DNA from 3 places in the Sphaerotilus montanus genome. Region 2 is predicted to be linked to each of the others. Evidence: predicted binding sites of a transcription regulator. Region 2 holds the regulator's gene; each other region holds the start of a gene.
What was found. Region 2 encodes sigma-54, which starts transcription at its own class of promoters, with help from an activator protein. Its sites were predicted from a motif close to TGGCANGNAANCTGCTTT; they were not measured.

Region 1 (6,699 bases), 1.4 Mb from region 2:
CCCGTGCCGCTGGCCCAGGCCGGACACCAGCGCGACCGCCAGGACAGCAGCATCGCGGCAGTGTCGAGATCGCTGGGCCAGGCGGTGCGGGACCAGGTCGAACCAGCACCGAACCTGCTGCCCGTGACCACACCGGATGGCAAGCGACAGGGCTTTCGCCTGAGCGACCTGAATCCCCTGCCGACACGTCGGCGCTGACCGGAGATCCGTGCAGGCATGGCCGTTTCAACGCGACACCGCTGGCTGAATCGATTGCTGGCAGGCACGCTGTGCGTGGTCACGGCATGTGTCGTGCAGCAGGCTGCCGTGCTGATGGCGGCGGACTGGACCTCGTCCGTCACCCGCCATGACGTGAGCAAATGGGCCGCCGGCAAGATGACCCATACCCCGGAGCAGTGGGAGCAGGCGCGCCAGTCGCTGCAGGACGCCATCGCCCTCACGCCCCGAGATGCGACGCTGCACGATGCCCTCGCCCAGCTCCATGGCATCCGGGGCCGGGAACTCTGGACCACCGGGGCGGCGGATTCTCCGGAAGTCGCGGCCTACCGGGAAGCGCTGGTTCACCAGGAGGCCTCGATCCGGCTGCGCCCCACCCACGCCATGGCCTGGGCCAACCTCGCGCTGATGCAGTACGCGGTCAACGAGACGACGGAAGTGCTGTTCAAGTCGTGGCGCGAGGCCGCGCGGCTGGGTCCGCGCGAGGGCGAGGTGACCGAGACGCTGGTGTACATCGCTTCCCAGGTCTGGCCATTCGCGCCAGACGACATCCGCGAGTGGGTCGAGGCCCGCAAGCCAGGTCTGTCCGCCAAGCTGGACGAATCCACCGCCAGACCATGAAAAAACCGCCTGCACATGCAGGCGGTTTTGCTTGAGCAGCCAGAAGGCTGCTCGGTGCTTACTTCGCCGTGCGGTTGCGGCGGCGAGCCACCAGACCGAGCACGCCCAGGCCGGCCAGCATCATGGCGGTCACGTCCGCTTCCGGCACCGGTGCAGCAAACTGGTAGTCCAGTGCGGCAACCGGGCGGTTGTAGACATCACCGACATTGACCAGCGAGATCTGCAGGCTCTGGGTACCGACCGGCACGCCGAAACCCTGCCAGCCAGAATCCACCGGCGACATCGTCGAAGCAGAAATCGTGTCGGTCGCCAGGGCGGTCGTGGAGCCCGCTCCGAAGTAGGACACGCTGACGTAGTCGTCGTGATTGGCTTCCCAGTCCTGCGTCAGCAGGCGCATCCACATGATGTCGCCGTAGGTCGACACCGGACCAGCGAGGTTGAACGAGTAGACCGCCGAAAAATTGCAGGCAGTGGCTGCCGTGGTCACCGGGCAGGTCTCCAGCAGACCGAAGTGGTTGCCCGCCATGGCCGCGATGCCACCAGCACCGTCATCGGCGGTGTAGTCCGGGTAGTACAGATACCCATCGTCAATGACCGTCGCGGGCGTGTTGCTGACGACAGCCGTCAGGCTGCCCGTCGTCGCAGGGGCGCCCATCGGAACAGTGATCCAACCCGTCGGGTTGGCACCCAGAGAATCCTCGAAACCCGGGTTGGTCAACGCCAGAGCGGGGGTGGCAGCGCAAGCCGCCAGCGAGGCCGAAACAACAAACTTCCTGATCATTTATGACTCCTTGGACTGAAAAGTGGCGCGGTTGGCAGCAACTGCAGCCAAGCTTCCCACGCCAAGTCATCGTATCGACCAGATTGGTACAAGCAAGGACCAACCTTGGACCAAGGGGTACCGCAAATGAAAAAGGCACCTACCGAAGTAGGTGCCTTTTTGCTGAATAACGACTCTGGACTTTATTTCATGCCAGAAGTCACACAGCCATCCGGCTGGATTCAGGCAGCGCGCTTGGTGCGGCGGCGCGAGACCATGCCCAGCACGCCAAGACCGGCCAGCATCATGGCCGTGACGTCGGCTTCCGGCACGGGCGACACGGCCACCGCAGCAGCGTAGTCGATGGCGACGACGGGACGGTTGTAGAGGTTGTAGCCTGCCGGCTGACCCAGCGCCGCAACGTTTTCCACCTGAACCTGGATCGCATTGGTGCCGACCGGAACGCCAAAGGCTGCCCAGTTGGAGTCAGGGTAGCCTTGGGTTTCAATCCAGTACGGATCGGCCGGATTTTCGGAGAACACCGACACATGGTCCGTGCCCAGGACGCCAGCCGTACCGTAGTAGGTGACCGTGACCTTGTCGTTGAAGTCACGCTCGTAGTCGGCCGTCATGAGGCGCACGAGAAAGAAGTCGCCGTAAGTGGAAACCGGGCCACCGAGGTTGAAGCTGAACGCCATGCCGGCGGCACTGCAATTACCTATCTGGATGTTGGCCGCACAGGTTTCGATCAGGCCAAAGCTGGAACCCACGCCTACGGAGCCCGGAAGCGATGCAGTCGGAACGGCATCCACAGTGATGTCGCCGATGGCCGTTCCGTCAGGAGCCGTCACGACGCCACCGAAACCATCGGCTTGCATGTCGTATGCGTCATCGCGCACGAGGACGCGGGCTTGCGGCGAACCATAGTCCACGCGGGTCAGGCCGCCGATCGGGGTCACCCAGTTGTTGGCGTTTTCGAAGCCGGCATCGGTCAGCGCGAACGCCTGGCCGCTGGCCAGACCGGTCAGAGCGAGTGCATAAACGAGTTTCTTGAGCATGAGAATTCTCCTGAATTTCGACGTGCCAGCGTCGGTAGTGGCTGTGGCAAATTTCATTTTTACTATAACGATCATTTTGGAAATTTCACAGCACACCCCCCTGACCCGGGGGAAGTCTCGATCAGAAAACCCGCCTATCTCACACGATTGCAATGCAATTCCTTGTGTTAGACGCCTCGACACGCCCTGGACCCAGATATCTCCTGATATGGCCGATCCGGATTGAGTCGTGACTTTTGCATCTGCATAAATAGGCATAACCCCCACGTTCAAGGGGTTGCACAATAAAATCAAATCAAAATAAAAGGCGCATCGCAAACCATCGGCAGATGGTTGCAATACGCCTTGTCACATCTTGAGGCCGCCCCGCGGCCCAGGTCCGTACCAGCCACCCAACAGCGCAGCGCTTACCAGCTCACCTCGCGGTCCGGCGTGGAACCAATCTTGTGGATCGACAGGTCGGCGCCCTCGAATTCCTCTTCCTGGCTCAGCCGGATCCCGATCAGCGCCTTGATGCCGCCGTAGACCACGAAGCCACCGGCCAGGGCCCAGACCACCGCCATCACCGTGCCGATGGTCTGGCTGGCCAGGCTGACCCCGCCGAGGCCGCCCAGCGCCGTCTGGCCGAAGAGGCCGCAGGCAATGCCGCCCCAGGCGCCACACAGCCCGTGCAGCGGCCAGACGCCGAGCACGTCGTCGATCTTCCAGCGGTTCTGCGTCAGGGTGAACATCTGCACGAAGATCGCCCCGGCGATGCCGCCCACCACCAGCGCGCCCGCCGGGTGCATCAGGTCGGATCCGGCGCACACGGCGACCAGCCCGGCGAGCGGGCCGTTGTAGGCAAAGCCCGGGTCGTTGCGGCCCATCAGCACGGCCACCAGCGTGCCGCCGACCATCGCCATCAGCGAGTTGACGGCCACCAGCCCGGAGATCTTGTCCAGCGTCTGCGCGCTCATCACGTTGAAGCCGAACCAGCCCACCGCCAGGATCCACGCCCCCAGTGCGAGGAAAGGGATGCTCGACGGCGGGTGGGCGCTCATCGCGCCATCCTTGCGGTAGCGGTTGCTGCGCGCGCCCAGCAGCAGGACCGCCGCCAGCCCGATCCAGCCACCCACCGCGTGGACCACCACGCTGCCCGCGAAGTCATGGAACTCCGCGCCGAACGTGCCCTTCAGCCAGGCCTGCACGCCGAACCGCTGGTTCCATGCCACCCCTTCCGACAGCGGGTAGATCAGCCCGACGATGATGGCCGTGGCCAGCAGTTGCGGGTTGAAGCGCGCCCGCTCGGCAATGCCGCCCGAGACGATCGCCGGAATGGCCGCGGCAAAGGTCAGCAGGAAGAAGAACTTGACCAGCTCGTAGCCGTTCTTCGCCGCGAGCGCCTCGGCGCCGGTGAAGAAGTCGACGCCGTACGCGACGGTGTAGCCCACGAAGAAATAGGCAATGGTCGACACGGCGAAATCGACCAGGATCTTGACCAGCGCATTGACCTGGTTCTTCTTGCGCACCGTGCCCAGTTCCAGAAAGGCAAATCCGGCATGCATGGCCAGCACCATGATGGCGCCCAGCAGGATGAAGAGCGCATCGGCGCCCTGTTTCAAGGTATCCATGGAGTCTCGAAGGGGGAGGGGTTGATATGCACCGCAGGGAGGCGCCCGCAGCCTGCAAAAGCACCAAACAAGCACGTTTTGTGCCGAGTTGGTGCGTTTATTCCCTCGCCCGAATGCACCACAACTGCACCGATCCCACCACCGCCGAGACAGAACGGCCCCGCAGCCGCCCACACATTGGGCATGCGCGCACCATGTCAGTGCATCCAATCGACAGCGCCATGACAAGCCCTCAGGAACAGGGCCAGATCTTCTGCGGCCGCTCACCGGCCCCACCGCTACAATCGCACTGCAGCATTCGCACCAGTCAGAACGCTGCAGTCGCCTCCGACGCCCTCTCCAATCCCGCGCCACCCTCGACTGGCCGCCTCGCCCGAGGCGCTGCAGGCGGCGCGACAAGCACCCCGACACGGGTGCCACTCCATGACGTTTGATGATCTGGGCCTGGCCCAGCCGATCCTTCGCGCCATCCGCGAACAAGGCTACGAAATCCCCACCCCCATTCAAGCGCAAGCCATCCCGGCGGTTCTCGCCGGTGGTGACCTGCTCGCCGGCGCGCAGACCGGCACCGGCAAGACGGCCGGCTTCACGCTGCCGCTGCTGCACCGCCTGGCCGCCGGCCAGCCCGCCAAGGACAGCCGTGGCCGCTACGCCATCCGCGCGCTGATCCTGACCCCCACCCGCGAACTCGCCGCCCAGGTCGAGGAAAGCGTGCGCACCTACGGCAAGCACCTGAGCCTGAAGAGCATGGTGATGTTCGGCGGCGTCGGCATGGGCCCGCAGATCGCGCAGCTCAAGCGCGGCGTGGACATCCTGGTCGCCACCCCCGGCCGCCTGCTCGACCACCACCAGCAAGGCATGCTCGACCTGACCCAGGTGGAGTTCTTCGTGCTGGACGAGGCCGACCGCATGCTGGACATGGGCTTCGTCCATGACATCAAGAAGGTGCTGGCGATGCTGCCGCCGAAGAAGCAGAGCCTGCTGTTCTCGGCCACCTTCAGCCCGGAAATCAAGGCCCTGGCCGACCGCCTGCTGAACGCGCCGCAGGTGATCGAGGTCGCCCGCAGCAACGCCACCGCCGAGAACATCGCCCAGCGCGTGATCAAGGTCGGTCGCGAGAAGAAGAAGGATCTGCTGATCCACCTGATCAAGACGCACGACTGGCACCAGGTGCTGGTGTTCACGCGCATGAAGCACGGCGCGAACCGCCTGTGCGAGCACCTGAACAAGGCCGGCATCACCGCGATGGCGATCCACGGCAACAAGAGCCAGGGCGCGCGCACCAAGGCGCTGGCCGAGTTCAAGACGGGCGAGCTGTGCGTGCTGGTGGCGACCGACATCGCGGCCCGCGGCATCGACATCGACCAGCTGCCGCACGTCATCAACTTCGAGCTGCCGAACGTGTCGGAAGACTACGTGCACCGCATCGGCCGCACCGGCCGCGCCGGCGCGCAGGGCGAAGCCCTGTCGCTGGTGTGTCTGGACGAGGAAGCCTTCCTCGCCGACATCGAGAAGCTGATCAAGCGCAGCATCCCGCGCGAGTCGGTGGCCGGTTTCGAAGCCGATCCGGGCGAGCGCGCCGAGCCGATCCAGATCGGTCGCCGCACGCTGGGTGGTGCCGGCGGCGGCGGTGGCAATGGCCGCGGTGCGGGTGGCGGCGGTGGACGCGGTGGCGAACAGCGCCGCCCGGCCGCCCCCGGTGGCCAGCCGCGTGGCAATGCACCGGCACGCCCGGGCAGCGCCCCGCAGCGTCCGGCCGCCCCGCGCGGTGGACGTCCGCAAGGCGCCGGCAGCGGCTCGGGCACGGGCGCAGGCCCCAAGCGCCCGGCCCTGACCTCCGGTCGCCGCGGCGGCTGACCGGCCGCCGGTCAACCTGCTTGATCTGGATCAAGTCCGGATCGGGCGCCCTGGGCGTCTCCTGATGCCTTGCAGGGCGGGTCGTGCCAAGCTGGTGCGACCCCTGCTGCAAGGAGCCTGTCATGGAGATCCAGTTCCTGGGCGCCGCCGACTGCGTCACCGGCTCACGCCATCTGGTGACCAGCGGCCCACACCGTGTCCTGCTCGACTGCGGCCTGTTCCAGGGCTGGAAGATGCTGCGCGAGCGCAACTGGGCCCCCCTGGCGGTGCCGCCGCACGAGATTGATGCGGTCATCCTCAGCCACGCCCACCTTGACCACAGCGGCTGGCTGCCCGCGCTCGTGCAGCAAGGCTTCCGCGGCCGCATCTGGTGCAGTGCCGCCACCCGCGATCTGGCCGAAGTGCTGTTGCTGGACGCCGCCAAGCTCCAGGAAGAGGACGCCCGCCGCGCCAACAAGGGGGGCTGGTCGCGCCACGACCCGGCCAGGCCGCTCTACACGACCAAGGATGCCCGCCGCGCCATCGAACGGCTGCGGCCCGTGGCGACGGGCAAACCGTTCGATCCCCTGCCCGGCCT
Region 2 (6,699 bases):
CCGCAAGCGCGCAGCCCCCCGACCGACCGCGTCCGACCTCGCCGAGGCACCGGTGACGGCCCTGCCCGACACGGCCACCGAGCCCCCCCCCGCAGCGGCACCGGCCCGCAAGCGCGCACCGCGCAAGACCCCCGTCCGCGCCGCAGCGCAGACGCCGGAAACCGACGTGCCCCCGGTGGTGGTGGTGGCTGCGCCAGTCGAGCCAGTCGAAGTGGCGGCCCCTGCACCAGCCCCGGCAGAACCCGCCGTAGCCGCCCCCGCCAGGAAGACCGCACGCCGCACCCCCGCACGCAAGAAGGCCGCTGCGCCGGTCGTGCAAACCGAAGCCGAAGCGGCGGCACCCGCGCCAGCGCAGGACGCGGCCCCCGCCTCCGGACCAGTGGCAGCACCGGTGTCCGCGCTGGAACCGCTTGCTGAACCGGCACCCGAGATCGAGCCCGCCCCGGTGGCAGCGCCCGCGCCCGTGCCGGAACCCGCGCCGGTGCCCGCCGCCGAGCCCCTCCCCGCCGTGGAAACGCCCGCCCCGCCGCCGCCGGACCTGCGTCCGCCGCACAGCAGCGTGACGCTGCTGCCGGGCGTGCGCCAGCAGTTGCACTGGGTGGCCGGCCGCGGGTGTCCGCCGGACCTCGATGCCGCCGCGCAGGCGCTGGGCATGCCCACCGACGCCGCCCCGCTGGTCAACGACCTGGCGCTGGTGGATCTGGTGCGGCTGGCCCGCGAACGGCGCCACACCCTGCAGGTGGACGAGGCCGTGTGGGACTGGCTGGCCCAGGCCCGCGACATGCGTTCCCGCGTGGCGCACCTGGAGCGTGGTCACCCGGCCGGCCCTCTCAGCCCCGCGCTGGCCGCGCTGGTGACCGGCACGCTGCGCCCCTACCAGGCCGAAGGCGCGCTCTACGCGGCCTGCGCCGGCCGCAGCCTGCTGGCCGATGACGCCGGTCTCGGCAAGACCGTGCAGGCCATCGCGGCCCTGCGGCTGATCGGCCAGAGCTTCGGCGCAGCGCGGGCACTGGTGCTGTGCCCGCCCGAGCGGCTGGCGCACTGGCGCGAGCAGTGGCAGCAGTGGACCGGCACCGCCGCTGTCACGCTGGACACGCTGTCCGCCACCGACACCGACACCGATACCGACGCCCCGATCACCGCCGTGATCGCCGATCTGGGCAGCCTCGCGGGCGACCTCGACCGCCTGCGGGCATTCGACGCCGACGTGGTGGTCATCGACGAGTCCGTCGACGCGAGCGCCTCCCCGTGGGCCAGCCCGGACAGCGCGGCCCGGCTGCAAGGGCTCGCCGGCACCCCCTGGGCCCTCGTGCTCGCACGCGCGCCGCTGGAAAGCCGCCCGGACGCGTGGCAGGCCATGCTCGACTGGATCGATGGCAGCCGTTTTGGCGCCGTCGCCGCCCTGCAGGGAGGACACATCGACGCGCTGGCGCCGTGGATGCTGCGCCGCTCGCGCACCTTCGTGCTGCGGCAGCTGCCCGAGACGGTCGAGCAGACCACCCGGGTCACGCTGCCGCCGGAACAGCGCACCACCCACGACACGCTGCTGGGCCAGGTGCGCCGCAGCGTGCAGCGCTGGCAGCGCAGCCAGTTCCTCGGCAGCAGCGAGCAGCGCCAGCTGCTGCACACGCTGCACACGCTGCGCCAGTGTGGCCAGGACGGCAAGATCGACGCCGCCCTGCAGGCCATCGACACGGCCCTGTGCACGCCCGAGACCAAGGTGGTCGTGTTCAGCCAGTGGCCGGGCGCGCTCGACGCGCTGGACACGGCCCTGCAGGCGCGCGGCACCACCGTCCGCCGCCTCGGCCCCGAGCTGGTCGGCGACGCCCGGCGTGCGCTGATCGGCGAGTTCCAGCAGGCCCCGGAGCTGCGCGTGCTGCTGTGCAACGACGACGACCGCGGTGGCCAGCTCGGCCTGCGCCACGCCGCCACGGCGATCGTCCACCTCGACCGCCCATGGAACCCGGCACTGCTGGTGCAGCGCCTGAGCCGCGTGCACCGCACGGACCGGGTGCGGCTGGTGGCCGTCCACCATGTGCTGGTGGACGACAGCATCGAGTCGCGCCTGGTGCACGCCCAGCAGGACGACGCCGGACACGCCCGCTTCGTCGGGCTGGTCGAGGGGCCGAACGCCGACGTCTTCCTCGAAGGCCCTCGGCTGGCGCGGTTCATGGGCGCACTCGCTGCGCTGGTCGATCCGGCGGTCCTGAAGCCGGACTGAGCAAGAGGCACCGGGGGCCGCACACGCAGCGGCCCCCGGCTACCATCGCGGTGATGTCCCACACCACAGGAGCGCGGTCATGGCCCTGCCGCTCGGCACACCGGAGCTGATGTCGATCGCCGCCACGCTGGGCTGGGCCAGCGGGCTGCGGCTGTACGCCGTGCTCTTCTGCACCGGGCTGGCCGGTTACCTGGGCTGGATACCGCTGCCGGGCGGGCTGCTCTGGCTGCAGCAGCCGGTGGTGCTGGGCGCGAGCGGGCTGATGCTGTCGGCCGAGTTCTTCGCCGACAAGATCCCCGGCTTCGACTCCTTCTGGGACCTGCTGCACACCTTCGTGCGCATCCCGGCGGGTGCAGCGCTGGCGGCGGCGGTCTTCGGTGGCGACGAGGGCAGCTGGTCGATGGCCGCGGCCGTGCTCGGCGGCTCGCTGGCGGCCACCGCCCATGTGGCCAAGACGACGACACGGGCGGCGGTCAACACCTCGCCCGAACCGTTCAGCAACTGGGGACTGTCACTCGCCGGGGACGCTGCGGTGCCGGCGATGCTGTGGCTGTCGTGGGTCCAGCCCCTGTGGGCCGCGGTCGGGCTCGGCGTGGCCGTGGTGGTGATGCTGGGGCTGACCTTCTGGCTGCTGCGCCACGTGCGGGCGCTGCTGCGGGGGCTGGTGCAGCGCTTCAGCGGCGCGTCGACAGCGCTGGACTGATGGCCGCCGCCGCCCGCAGCGGTGGCAGCGGCGTCTGGGTCATCAGGAACTGCTCGGCGAGCCGGCCCAGTTCCGCGCTGCCGCAGGCCCGGCACAGGCTGAGCACCGCGCGGGCGTATTCGGGCGGGCCGAGCATCAGGTTGATGTCCACATCCTCGCCCATCTCGTGCATGAGCAGATCGTGGATACGGCTGGCGATCTGGTGGCGGACTGGGTCGTGCATGGCGGGTCTCCTGGGTTCACCCCCAGTCCATTGCACGGGCCGTGCCGGCCAGATTGCAAATTCGATCACGCCATCGGAGCGCCCCGCCATGACCGCGCACCAAGGCCTGTCGGGGTAACTACCGGGCCGCGCCCGCAGCCATGCGCGGCACCGCCGCAGGCTGCCCCGAAATGGTGCGACCGCGGCAACCCGGTTGTTCAGATCGCCTTGCGCAGATTGGCCGGCGCGATCTTGAGCGCCTCGCGGTACTTGGCCACCGTGCGGCGCGCGACCTGGATGCCTTGCTCCTCCAGCATCGTGCTGAGCTGGCTGTCGGAGAGCGGCTTCTTCTGGTCCTCGGCGGCCACGAACTGCTTGATCAGCGCCCGCACCGCCGTGCTCGACGCATTGCCGCCCGCCTCGGTGTTCAGCGACGACCCGAAGAAATACTTCAGCTCGAAGGTGCCAAAGGGCGTGTTCATGTACTTGGCGGTGGTCACGCGCGAGATGGTGGACTCGTGCAGACCCAGCTCGTCGGCGATCTCGCGCAGCACCAGCGGCTTCATCGCGATCTCGCCGTGGGTGAAGAAGCCCTTCTGGCGCTCGACAATGGCCTGCGAGACCCGCTGGATGGTGTCGAAGCGCTGCAGGATGTTCTTGACGAACCAGCGCGCCTCCTGCAACCGCACCGCCAGCGTCGCGCCGCCCTCGTCGCCGGTGCGCTGGCTGCGGTGCTGGCGCAGGACCTGGGCGTAGAGGTCGTTGATGCGCAGCTTGGGCATCACGTCCGGGTTGAGCACGACACGCCAGCCGCGGCCCGCCTTCTGCACGATCACGTCCGGCACGACGATGTTGGCCTCGGCGCGGGCAAAGCGACGGCCGGGCTTGGGCTCCAGCGTCAGGATGAGCGTCTGCGCGTCGCGGATGTCGTCCTCGTCGGCGCCAGTGGCGGCCATGAGCTTCTTCATGTCGCGCCGGGCGAGCAGCTCCAGATGGCCCTGGCAGATCAGGATGGCCACGCGCTGCGCCTCGGTGCGGTCGCACTCGCGCAGCTGCAGCACCAGGCATTCGCCCAGGTCGCGGGCGCCGACGCCGCAGGGCTCCAGGTTCTGCAGCCAGCCCAGCGCGCAGCGCAGCTGGTCGATCAGCTCCTCGCGCAGCGTGGCGGCTTCCTCGTCGCCAGGCGTGTCGCCGATCGACAGCTCGATGGCCAGCCGCTCGGCGATGTCCTCCAGCGGGTCGGCCAGGTAGCCGTCCTCGTTGAGCGAGTCGATCAGGGCCTCGACCAGCAGCATGTCCTCGCCCGCCAGCCGCATGCCGAGCAGCTGGCCGCGCAGGTGGTCGTTGAGGCTTTCGGTGAGGCTGGAGCGCTCGCTCCAGTCACCGTCCTCGTCCTCGACGGCGTTGCTGCGCGCGCCGGACACGTCGGAGAGGCTGTCGTAGTCCTCGCGCTCGCTGCCGGAGTCCCAGTCGTTGCTGTCGCTGGCGCTGCTGTTGAAGTCCAGCTGGTCCACGCCGGGCGTTTCGGCCTCGGACGCCGGGCTGGTCGCCGCGGCCGGGGTGTCGCCGCCATCCCAGTCGTCGGTGGCCCCGGGGCTGCGCTCGGGCGGGGCCAGGGTGGTGTCGGCCATGGGCCGGTCCTGGGCGACCCCCTCTTCGTCGACTTCCAGGAACGGATTCGCTTCGAGCATCTGCTCGACTTCCTGGTGCAGCTCCAGCGTCGAGAGCTGCAGCAACCGGATCGATTGCTGCAGTTGTGGCGTCAGCGCCAGGTGCTGCGAGAGGCGGACCTGCAGGGAAGGTTTCATGGGATGGGGACCAAAATCACATGCGGAAATGTTCGCCGAGGTAGACCTTGCGCACGTCCGGGTTGTCGACGATGGCCGCCGGCGTCCCTTCGGCCAGCACACGGCCCTCGCTGATGATGTAGGCGCGGTCGCAGATGCCCAGCGTCTCGCGCACGTTGTGGTCGGTGATCAGCACGCCGATGCCGCGCGCCTTCAGGAAACCGATGATGCGCTGGATCTCGATCACCGCAATCGGATCAACCCCGGCAAAGGGCTCGTCCAGCAGGATGAAACGCGGCTGCGTGGCCAGCGCCCGGGCGATCTCCACCCGCCGGCGCTCGCCGCCCGAGAGGGCAGGGGCGGGGCTGGCGCGCAGCCGATCGATCGACAGGTCGTGGAGCAGGCCGTCCAGCAGCGACTCGATGCGTGCGGTGCCGAGCGGGCGGCCGTTCTCGTCGTGCTGCAGCTCCAGCACGGCGCGGATGTTCTCCTCGACCGTGAGACGCCGGAAGATCGAGGCCTCCTGCGGCAGGTAGGACAGCCCGAGCCGCGCCCGCTGGTGGATCGGCAGGCGCTGCACCTCGGCGCCATCGATGCGGATGCTGCCCGCGTCGGCCCGCACCAGCCCGACCAGCATGTAGAAGCTGGTGGTCTTGCCCGCGCCGTTCGGACCGAGCAGACCGACCACCTCGCCGCTGCGCACCGAGAGGTGGACGTCCTTGACGACCAGCCGGGCGCCGTAGCGCTTCTGCAGGCCCTCGGCCTCCAGGCAACTGCGGGTGTCGGTCAACGCGGAACCTCCGGGCTGGCGGCCTCGGGCGCCGGACTGGCGGACTTGCGCGGCGTCACCACGCCCTTGACGCGCCCGCCACCCGCTGCCGTCGCGGCCGCGCCAGCCGCACCACCGCCCTGCACCTCGAACACGTCGCGGGCATGGTTGTAGACGATGGTCTGGCCGGTGACCTGGTCCGCCGGCGCCCCGCCGCGCAGCACCCGCACCTGCGCCTGGTCGATGAAGCGCACGGTCTCGGTGACGGTGTCGTACTCGATGCGCCGGGCCTGGCCTTCGACGACCTCGTCCAGCCCTTCGCGCTTCTGGCGGAAGGTGGCGAGCTGGCCGTCGGCACCGGTCGCCGTGGCGAACTGGCCCTGGGCGGTTTCCCTCAGCTCGATCTGCGCAGCCTTGAGCACCAGCGTGCCGCGGGTGATCTCGACGCCGCCACTGAGCGTGCGGATCTTGCGCTTGCCGTCCAGCACCATGCGCCCCGCGTCAAACGCAAGCGCCTGCTCGCTGTCGGCCTTCTCCGCACGCACCGGCAGGCCGGACACCGCCAGCAGGGCAGCCAGCAGCAGGGCGGAATGTCGGGACAACAGCACGGAAACGGCAGGCAGCATGGAACACGGTCCCCGGAAAGCCCTGGGGTCAAGGCATGGAAATTGCATTGATTCTAGCCAGAAGCGACCGGGCCCGCGACATCTTCTGTCGCGGGCCCGGGGCATGGCGCGGTGCGGGGAATTCTTCAGGCGCGATCAGACGCCTTTGCGCGAGCGGGCGATGAGCTGGTCCGTCAGCGCCAGTGCGCGGACCTGTCCTTCGAGCTCGGGCGTGTTGTCACCGCCAGCGAGCGAAGGGGAGGTGTAATAACGGCCATGGATGCCGAGCGCCGGCACGCCATCGATCTTGTAGGCCTCGGAGAGCAGCTTGCTCTGGCGGACCTTGCTCTGCATGCCGAAGGAGTTGTACATCTCGGTGAACTTGGCCCGGTCGGCCCCGTTCTGCACCGCG
Region 3 (6,699 bases), 650 kb from region 2:
AGCGCACGATGACCGACATCATCGACCCCTACCAGCTGCGCTTCTCGCCGGACATGAAGTGGTTCGTCACGGCCGCCAACCGGCTCAACCACATCGACATCTACCGCGTCACGCGCCCGGCGGCGGGCGGTTTCGAGCTGGCCCTGGCCAAGCGCACCGCCACCGGCAAGACGCCCAGCCACGTCATCATCGACACCAAGTCCACGGTGGTCTACGGCAGCATCCAGGACGACGACCAGATCACGTCGATTGACCTGGCGACCCAGACCACCCGCTGGACGGTGCCCTCCGGCAAGATGCCCGCCGACGTGTTCCTGAGCGCCGACGACAAGACGCTGTTCGTCGGGCTGACCGGCGACTCGGTGGTCGAGGCGTATGACGTGAGCGTCAACCCGCCGAAGCTGGTCAAGCGCATCCCGACCGGCGCCGGTGCCCACGCCTTCCGCGCCTGGGGCGACAAGCGGCATGTGCTGGTCAGCAACCGCGTGGCCAACACCATCAGCCGCATCGACACCCAGACGCTCACCGTGGTCGACAACTACCCGGCGCCGAGCGGCCCGGACTGCATGGACCTCTCGCCCGACCGCAAGTTCATCTTTGTGGCCTCGCGCTGGGCCGGCAAGCTGACGGTGATCGACACCGAGCAGAAGAAGGTGGTGCGCCAGATCAACGTCGGCAAGTCGCCGCACGGCGTGTGGACGCTGGAGCACGCCGGGCGGCTGTGAGGACTCGATGAAGCGCTCGTTCACGCAAGGACTGGCGGCGGTCGCCTTGGTGCTGGTCGCCGGCAGCGCGCAGTCGGCGTCCTGCGAGAAGCCGCTGTTCCTGACCTTCGACACCGGCCACATGGGGGTCGCGCCACTGGTGGCCGAGGTGCTGGCGCGCCAGCAGGTCCAGGCCACCTTCTTCCTCGCCAGCGAGCGCACGAAGACCGAGGGCCGCAGCCTGGATGCGCAGTGGGCGCCTTGGTGGAAGGCGCGGGCGGCGGAGGGCCACCTGTTCGGCTCGCACACCTTCGACCACGTCTACTGGCGTGCCGACCGGGCCGATGGCGCCTTCGACGTGCGCCCGACCTTCGGCCCGCAGGCCGACCGCACGCTGCGCATGGACGCCGCGGCCTACTGCGCCGAGCTGCAGCGCTCGGCCACCCGCTTCACCGAGATGACCGGCCAGCGCATGGCGCCGCTGTTCCGCGCGCCGGGTGGCAAGACCTCGCCCGCGCTGCTGGCGGCGGCGGCGCGGTGCGGCTGGGCGCATGTGCCGTGGAGCCCGGCCGGGTTTCTTGGCGACGAGCTGTCGAGCGACAAGTTCCCCAACGCGACCTTGCTGCAGAAGGCGCTGCGCGACATCCGCCCCGGCGACATCCTGCTGGCGCACCTGGGCATCTGGTCGCGCCAGGACCCGTGGGCACCCGCCGTGCTGGAGCCGTTGCTCACCGGTCTCCAGCAGCGCGGCCACTGTTTCGCGACGCTCGCCGAGCACCCGACGTACCGGGACGCCCTGCGCACCACGCCGACACGGTCTGGACCATGAACGTGACCGTGATCGACACGCTTGTCGAGGCCTTCGGGCTGACCCAGCAGTGGCTGTTCGAAACCCTCGTGCAGCCGGTGGTGTTCGGGCTGGGTGGTGCCTCCATCCTGGTGGATGCCTACAACGCGACCGGCTGGCTGCTGGTCGGGCTGCTGCAGTTGATCGTCATCGTGGGGGTGTTCGGGTCGCTGCAGCGCTGGCGCCCGATCCAGGCCGTCACCGACCGCGCGGCGGTGCGCACCGACGTGGTCTACACACTGGTCCACCAGCTCGGGCTGTTCCGGCTGGTGCTGTTCTTCGCGGTCGATCCGCTGTGGGAGACGCTGTGGGGCTGGCTGGCGGTGCAGGGCGTGACGGGCTGGCAGCTCGACACGCTGATCGCACCACTGTGGCCGGGGATGACCGACACGGCGCTGGCGTCCTTTCTGGCCTACCTGGTGGTGTTCGATCTGGTCAACTACCTCATCCACCGCGGTCAGCACCAGTTCGGGTGGTGGTGGGCGCTGCACGCCGTGCACCACAGCCAGCGCCAGATGACGATGTGGACCGACAACCGCAACCACCTGCTCGATTCGCTGATCGTCGATGTGCTCATCGTGCAGATCGGCCACGCGATCGGTGTGGCACCGGGGCAGTTCGTCGCCGTGGTGGCGCTGTCGCAGCTCGTCGAGAACCTGTCGCACGCCAACGTGCGTCTGCGGTTCGGCTGGCTCGGCGAGCGGCTGCTGGTCAGCCCGCACTTCCACCGCATCCACCACAGCCTGGGGCTGGGCCACGAGTCCCGCGGCAAGGGCACGCTGGGCGGACACAACTTCTCGGTGCTGCTGCCCGTGTGGGACATGCTGTTCGGCACCGCGCGCTTCGAGGGCCGGCCGGGTGATACCGCCACCGGCATCCGCGACCAGCTGCCCGAAGAGGGCGGGCGCGACTACGGGCGCGGTTTCTGGGCGCAGCAGCGGCTGGGCGTGCTGCGGCTGCTCGGGCGCGCCTGAGCGGCAGCGGAAGCAGGCCTTCAGCAGGTCCGGCGCCGAGTCGGTATGCTGGTGGGCATGTCCAAAGTCCTTGATGCCTTCTGGCGCGCGCTGGGCTACTGCCTGCTGCCGCGCGTGATCTTCCTGTCGCTGCTGCCGGTGCTGCTGCTCGGCGGACTCGCGTTCGGGCTGGCGTGGTTCTTCTGGGATCCTGCGGTCGAGGGCGTGCGGCAGTTCATGCTCGACACGCCGCTGCTGGCGCCCGTCACCGCCTGGATCGACCAGTTCACCGGCGGTGTCTTCCGCAGCGTGATCGGGCCGCTGGTCGTGGTGGTGCTGGCGGTGCCGGTGATGATCGTGGCGTCGCTGCTGCTGGTGTCGGCGTTCATGGGCTCGACCGTGGTCACCCTGGTGGCCCGCCGCCGCTTCGAGACGCTGGAGCGCCGCCACGGCGGGCGCTGGTGGCAGGCGCTGTGGTGGTCGCTGGGCTCGACGCTGCTGGCGCTGGTGGTGATGGTCGTCAGCCTGCCGCTGTGGGTGATCCCGCCGCTGGCGCTGCTGGTGCCGCCGCTCATCTGGGGCTGGCTGACCTACCGCGTGATGGTCTACGACGCGCTGTCCGACCATGCCACCCACGAGGAGCGCCTGGCCATCATGCGCCGCCACCGCACGCCGCTGCTGGTGATCGGCGTCGTCTCGGGCTACCTGGGCGCGGCGCCGTCGCTGATCTGGGCGATGGGGGCGCTGGCGCTGCCGATGATGCCGCTGCTGATCCCGGTGTTCGTCTGGCTCTACACGCTGGTGTTCGTGCTGGCGGCGCTGTGGTTCACGCATTACAGCCTGGCCGCGCTGGACGCGCTGCGCCGTGAACAGGCCGTCGAGGTGCTGCCGCCGGTGGTGCAGCCTGCACCCGCCGCACCTGCCTTGCCGGGCAGCCCGACCACCGGCTCCGGCCCCGATTCCTTCCCACCCATCGCCCTCCCATGAACTTCGGCCTCATCATCATCGGCGACGAGATCCTCTCGGGCAAACGCCAGGACAAGCACCTCGCCAAGGTCATCGAACTGCTGTCGGCCCGCGGGCTGGCGCTGGCCTGGTGCACCTACGTCGGCGACGACCCGCGCCGCATCACCGACACGCTGCGCACGGCCTTTGCCAGTGGCGACGTGGTGTTCTCCTGCGGCGGCATCGGCGCGACCCCGGACGACCACACGCGCCAGTGCGCGGCCGCAGCACTCGGCGTGCCGCTGGCGCTCCACCCGGAAGCCTACGAACTCATCATGGAGCGCGTGCGCCAGATGGCCATCGAGAAGGGCTGGAGCGACGATCCGAACCACCCCGACACCATCCACCGCACGAACATGGGCGTCTTCCCGGTCGGCGCGCAGATCATCCCGAACCCGTACAACAAGATCCCCGGCTTCTCGGTCGGCGACGTGCATTTCGTGCCCGGCTTTCCCGTGATGGCACACCCGATGATCGAGGCGCTGCTCGACACCCGCTATGCCCACCTGCATGGCGCAGGGGCACAGGAAGAGCGCTCGGTCATCGTCTATGGCTCGATGGAGGCCAGCCTCACGCCGCTGATGATCGACATCGAGGCCCGGTTCGATGGCATCAAGGTGTTCAGCCTGCCCAGCGTCGACCATCCGGTGCATGGCCGGCACATCGAACTCGGGGTCAAGGGGCGACCCGGATCCGGGCTGCTGCAAGCCTATGCGGCCCTGTTGCAGGGCTTGCAGTCCCCGGACATTCCACTGGGCCCTGAAATGGTGCGTTGATGCACATCATTGGTGCATGTCGAGAAATATGCTGCACTGCGGTGCCACTGTGGCGCCGAATTTCATCAGGTGAATCCGATGCGGCAACAGCTTGCAAAGCTGCCGCACCGTCAAAGGGAGTGGGCATGGATTCTGCTACATTCCCGAGCGGTTCTCAGCCCGGCTGAGCACCTGAAAACACCCCCTCATTCAATTGCAATTCCCATCTCGCTAGGAGCCTCTGATGGCCAAGACCGTCGCCGACGTGATGAAGATGGTGAAGGAAAACGAAGTCAAGTTCGTCGACTTCCGTTTCACCGACACCCGTGGCAAGGAACAGCACGTCTCGGTGCCCGTTTCCCACTTCGATGAAGACAAGTTCACGTCGGGTCACGCATTCGACGGCTCGTCGATCGCGGGTTGGAAGGGCATCGAAGCCTCGGACATGCAGCTCATGCCCGACGCCAACACGGCCAACATCGACCCGTTCTTCGAAGAGACCACGCTGATCCTGACCTGCGACGTCATCGATCCGGCCGACGGCAAGGCCTACGAGCGCGACCCGCGCTCGCTGGCCAAGCGCGCCGAGGCCTACATGAAGTCGACCGGCCTGGGCGACACCGCCTTCTTCGGTCCGGAACCCGAGTTCTTCGTGTTCGACAGCGTGCGCTGGGGCGCCGACATGTCGGGTTCGTTCTGCTCGATCGAGTCGGAAGAAGCCGCCTGGAACACCGGCAAGGACTACGAGCACGGCAACAAGGGCTTCCGTCCGACCGTCAAGGGTGGCTACTTCCCCGTGCCGCCGGTCGACTCGGGCCAGGACATGCGCTCGGAGATGTGCCTGATCCTCGAATCGATGGGCATCCCGGTCGAAGTGCACCACCACGAAGTGGCCAACGCCGGCCAGATGGAAATCGGCACCCGTTTCAGCACGCTGATCCAGCGCGCCGACTGGGTCCAGCTCCAGAAGTACATCATCCACAACGTCGCGGGCGCCTACGGCAAGACCGCCACGTTCATGCCGAAGCCGATCGTTGGCGACAACGGTTCGGGCATGCACGTCCACCAGTCGGTGTGGAAGGATGGCGTCAACCTGTTCGCCGGTGACGGCTACGCCGGCCTGAGCGACTTCGCGCTGTACTACATCGGCGGCATCATCAAGCACGCCCGTGCGCTGAACGCGATCACCAACCCCGGCACCAACAGCTACAAGCGCCTGGTCCCGGGCTACGAAGCCCCGGTGAAGCTGGCCTACTCGGCCAAGAACCGCTCGGCCTCGATCCGCATTCCGTACGTCGCCAATCCGAAGGGCCGCCGCGTCGAAGCGCGTTTCCCGGATCCCCTGATGAACCCGTACCTGGGCTTCGCCGCGCTGCTGATGGCCGGCCTGGACGGCGTCGAGAACAAGATCCACCCGGGCGAAGCCGCCACGAAGGATCTGTACCACCTGCCGCCGGAAGAAGACGCGCTGATCCCGACCGTGTGCTCGTCGCTGGAACAGGCGCTGGAGTATCTGGACAAGGGCCGTGCGTTCCTGACCAAGGGTGGCGTGTTCACCGACTCGTACATCGATGCGTACATCGATCTGAAGATGCAGGAAGTCCAGCGCATGCGCATGACGACCCATCCGATCGAGTTCGACATGTACTACACCCTGTGATGTGCCCGGGGTCTGGTCACTGATCAGGCCGGAGTGCATGAAAGGCGGCCTGCGGGTCGCCTTTTTTATGGTCCATACTGCGGCGCGATGAGCACGACCTTCCTTCCGCGCGTCCTGCGCACGACGATGGCGATGGCCCTGGTGGCTGGTGCGACTGCGGCCAGCGCCCAGGAGCGCCCGGTCTACCGCTGCCCCGGCAACCTCTACACCGACCAGTACAGCCCCAAGGAGGCGGCCGAACTGGGCTGCAAGACGCTGGATGGTGCGCCGGTGACGGTGGTGCAGTCGCCCGTGCGGCGCCCCGCCAGCAGTGGTGGCGGCGGCGGTGGTGGCGGGGAGGGCGCAGCCGCTCGCCCGGCCAGCGGTGCGGCGCCAGCAGCGCGTGCCAGCGGCGAGATGCGGGTCGATCCGGCCCAGCAGCGCGCCCGCGACAGCGACGCCCGGCGCATCCTCGAAGCCGAGCTGCGCAAGGAGGAGGAGCGCCTCGCCGCGCTGCAGAAGGACTACAACCAGGGCGAGCCCGAGCGCCGCGGCGACGAGCGCAACTTCGCGCGTTACCAGGAGCGTGTGGCCGAGATGAAGGCCTCCATCGCCCGCAAGGAAGCCGACATCGCCGCCCTCAAGCGCGAACTTGCCAAGCTGCCCGCCCCATGAATCTGACGCGTACCCATGCCCACGCCTTCGATGCGTTCGACCACCTGGCCACGATGGTGGCCGTGCTGCGCCGCGACGGCCGCTGCGTCTATGTGAATGCGGCCTTCGAGAGCGTGCTCGG

Region 1: a site for sigma-54 is predicted at 4,334-4,351, ahead of BDD16_RS14655 (ammonium transporter). Genes of this name have one in related genera too.
Region 3: a site for sigma-54 is predicted at 4,407-4,424, ahead of glnA (type I glutamate--ammonia ligase). Genes of this name have one in related genera too.

Annotation. Positions count from the first base shown of each region.
Region 1 is NZ_JACCFH010000001.1:3,195,819-3,202,517, reverse strand. Features, by position in the region: gene BDD16_RS14675 (tyrosine-protein phosphatase) at 1-198, shown strand, start outside; gene BDD16_RS14670 (hypothetical protein) at 217-837, shown strand; gene BDD16_RS23045 (PEP-CTERM sorting domain-containing protein) at 896-1,618, opposite strand; gene BDD16_RS14660 (PEP-CTERM sorting domain-containing protein) at 1,840-2,655, opposite strand; gene BDD16_RS14655 (ammonium transporter) at 3,063-4,265, opposite strand; gene BDD16_RS14650 (DEAD/DEAH box helicase) at 4,689-6,122, shown strand; gene BDD16_RS14645 (MBL fold metallo-hydrolase RNA specificity domain-containing protein) at 6,245-6,699, shown strand, end outside.
Region 2 is NZ_JACCFH010000001.1:1,802,518-1,809,216, reverse strand. Features, by position in the region: gene BDD16_RS08145 (SNF2-related protein) at 1-2,221, shown strand, start outside; gene BDD16_RS08140 (DUF4126 domain-containing protein) at 2,301-2,924, shown strand; gene BDD16_RS08135 (hypothetical protein) at 2,896-3,147, opposite strand; gene BDD16_RS08130 (RNA polymerase factor sigma-54) at 3,345-4,934, opposite strand; gene lptB (LPS export ABC transporter ATP-binding protein) at 4,951-5,703, opposite strand; gene lptA (lipopolysaccharide transport periplasmic protein LptA) at 5,700-6,308, opposite strand; gene BDD16_RS08115 (thiol:disulfide interchange protein DsbA/DsbL) at 6,444-6,699, opposite strand, start outside.
Region 3 is NZ_JACCFH010000001.1:1,156,049-1,162,747, reverse strand. Features, by position in the region: gene BDD16_RS05120 (YVTN family beta-propeller repeat protein) at 1-725, shown strand, start outside; gene BDD16_RS05115 (polysaccharide deacetylase family protein) at 733-1,533, shown strand; gene BDD16_RS05110 (sterol desaturase family protein) at 1,545-2,525, shown strand; gene BDD16_RS05105 (EI24 domain-containing protein) at 2,583-3,491, shown strand; gene BDD16_RS05100 (competence/damage-inducible protein A) at 3,488-4,285, shown strand; gene glnA (type I glutamate--ammonia ligase) at 4,509-5,924, shown strand; gene BDD16_RS05090 (hypothetical protein) at 6,012-6,578, shown strand; gene glnL (nitrogen regulation protein NR(II)) at 6,575-6,699, shown strand, end outside.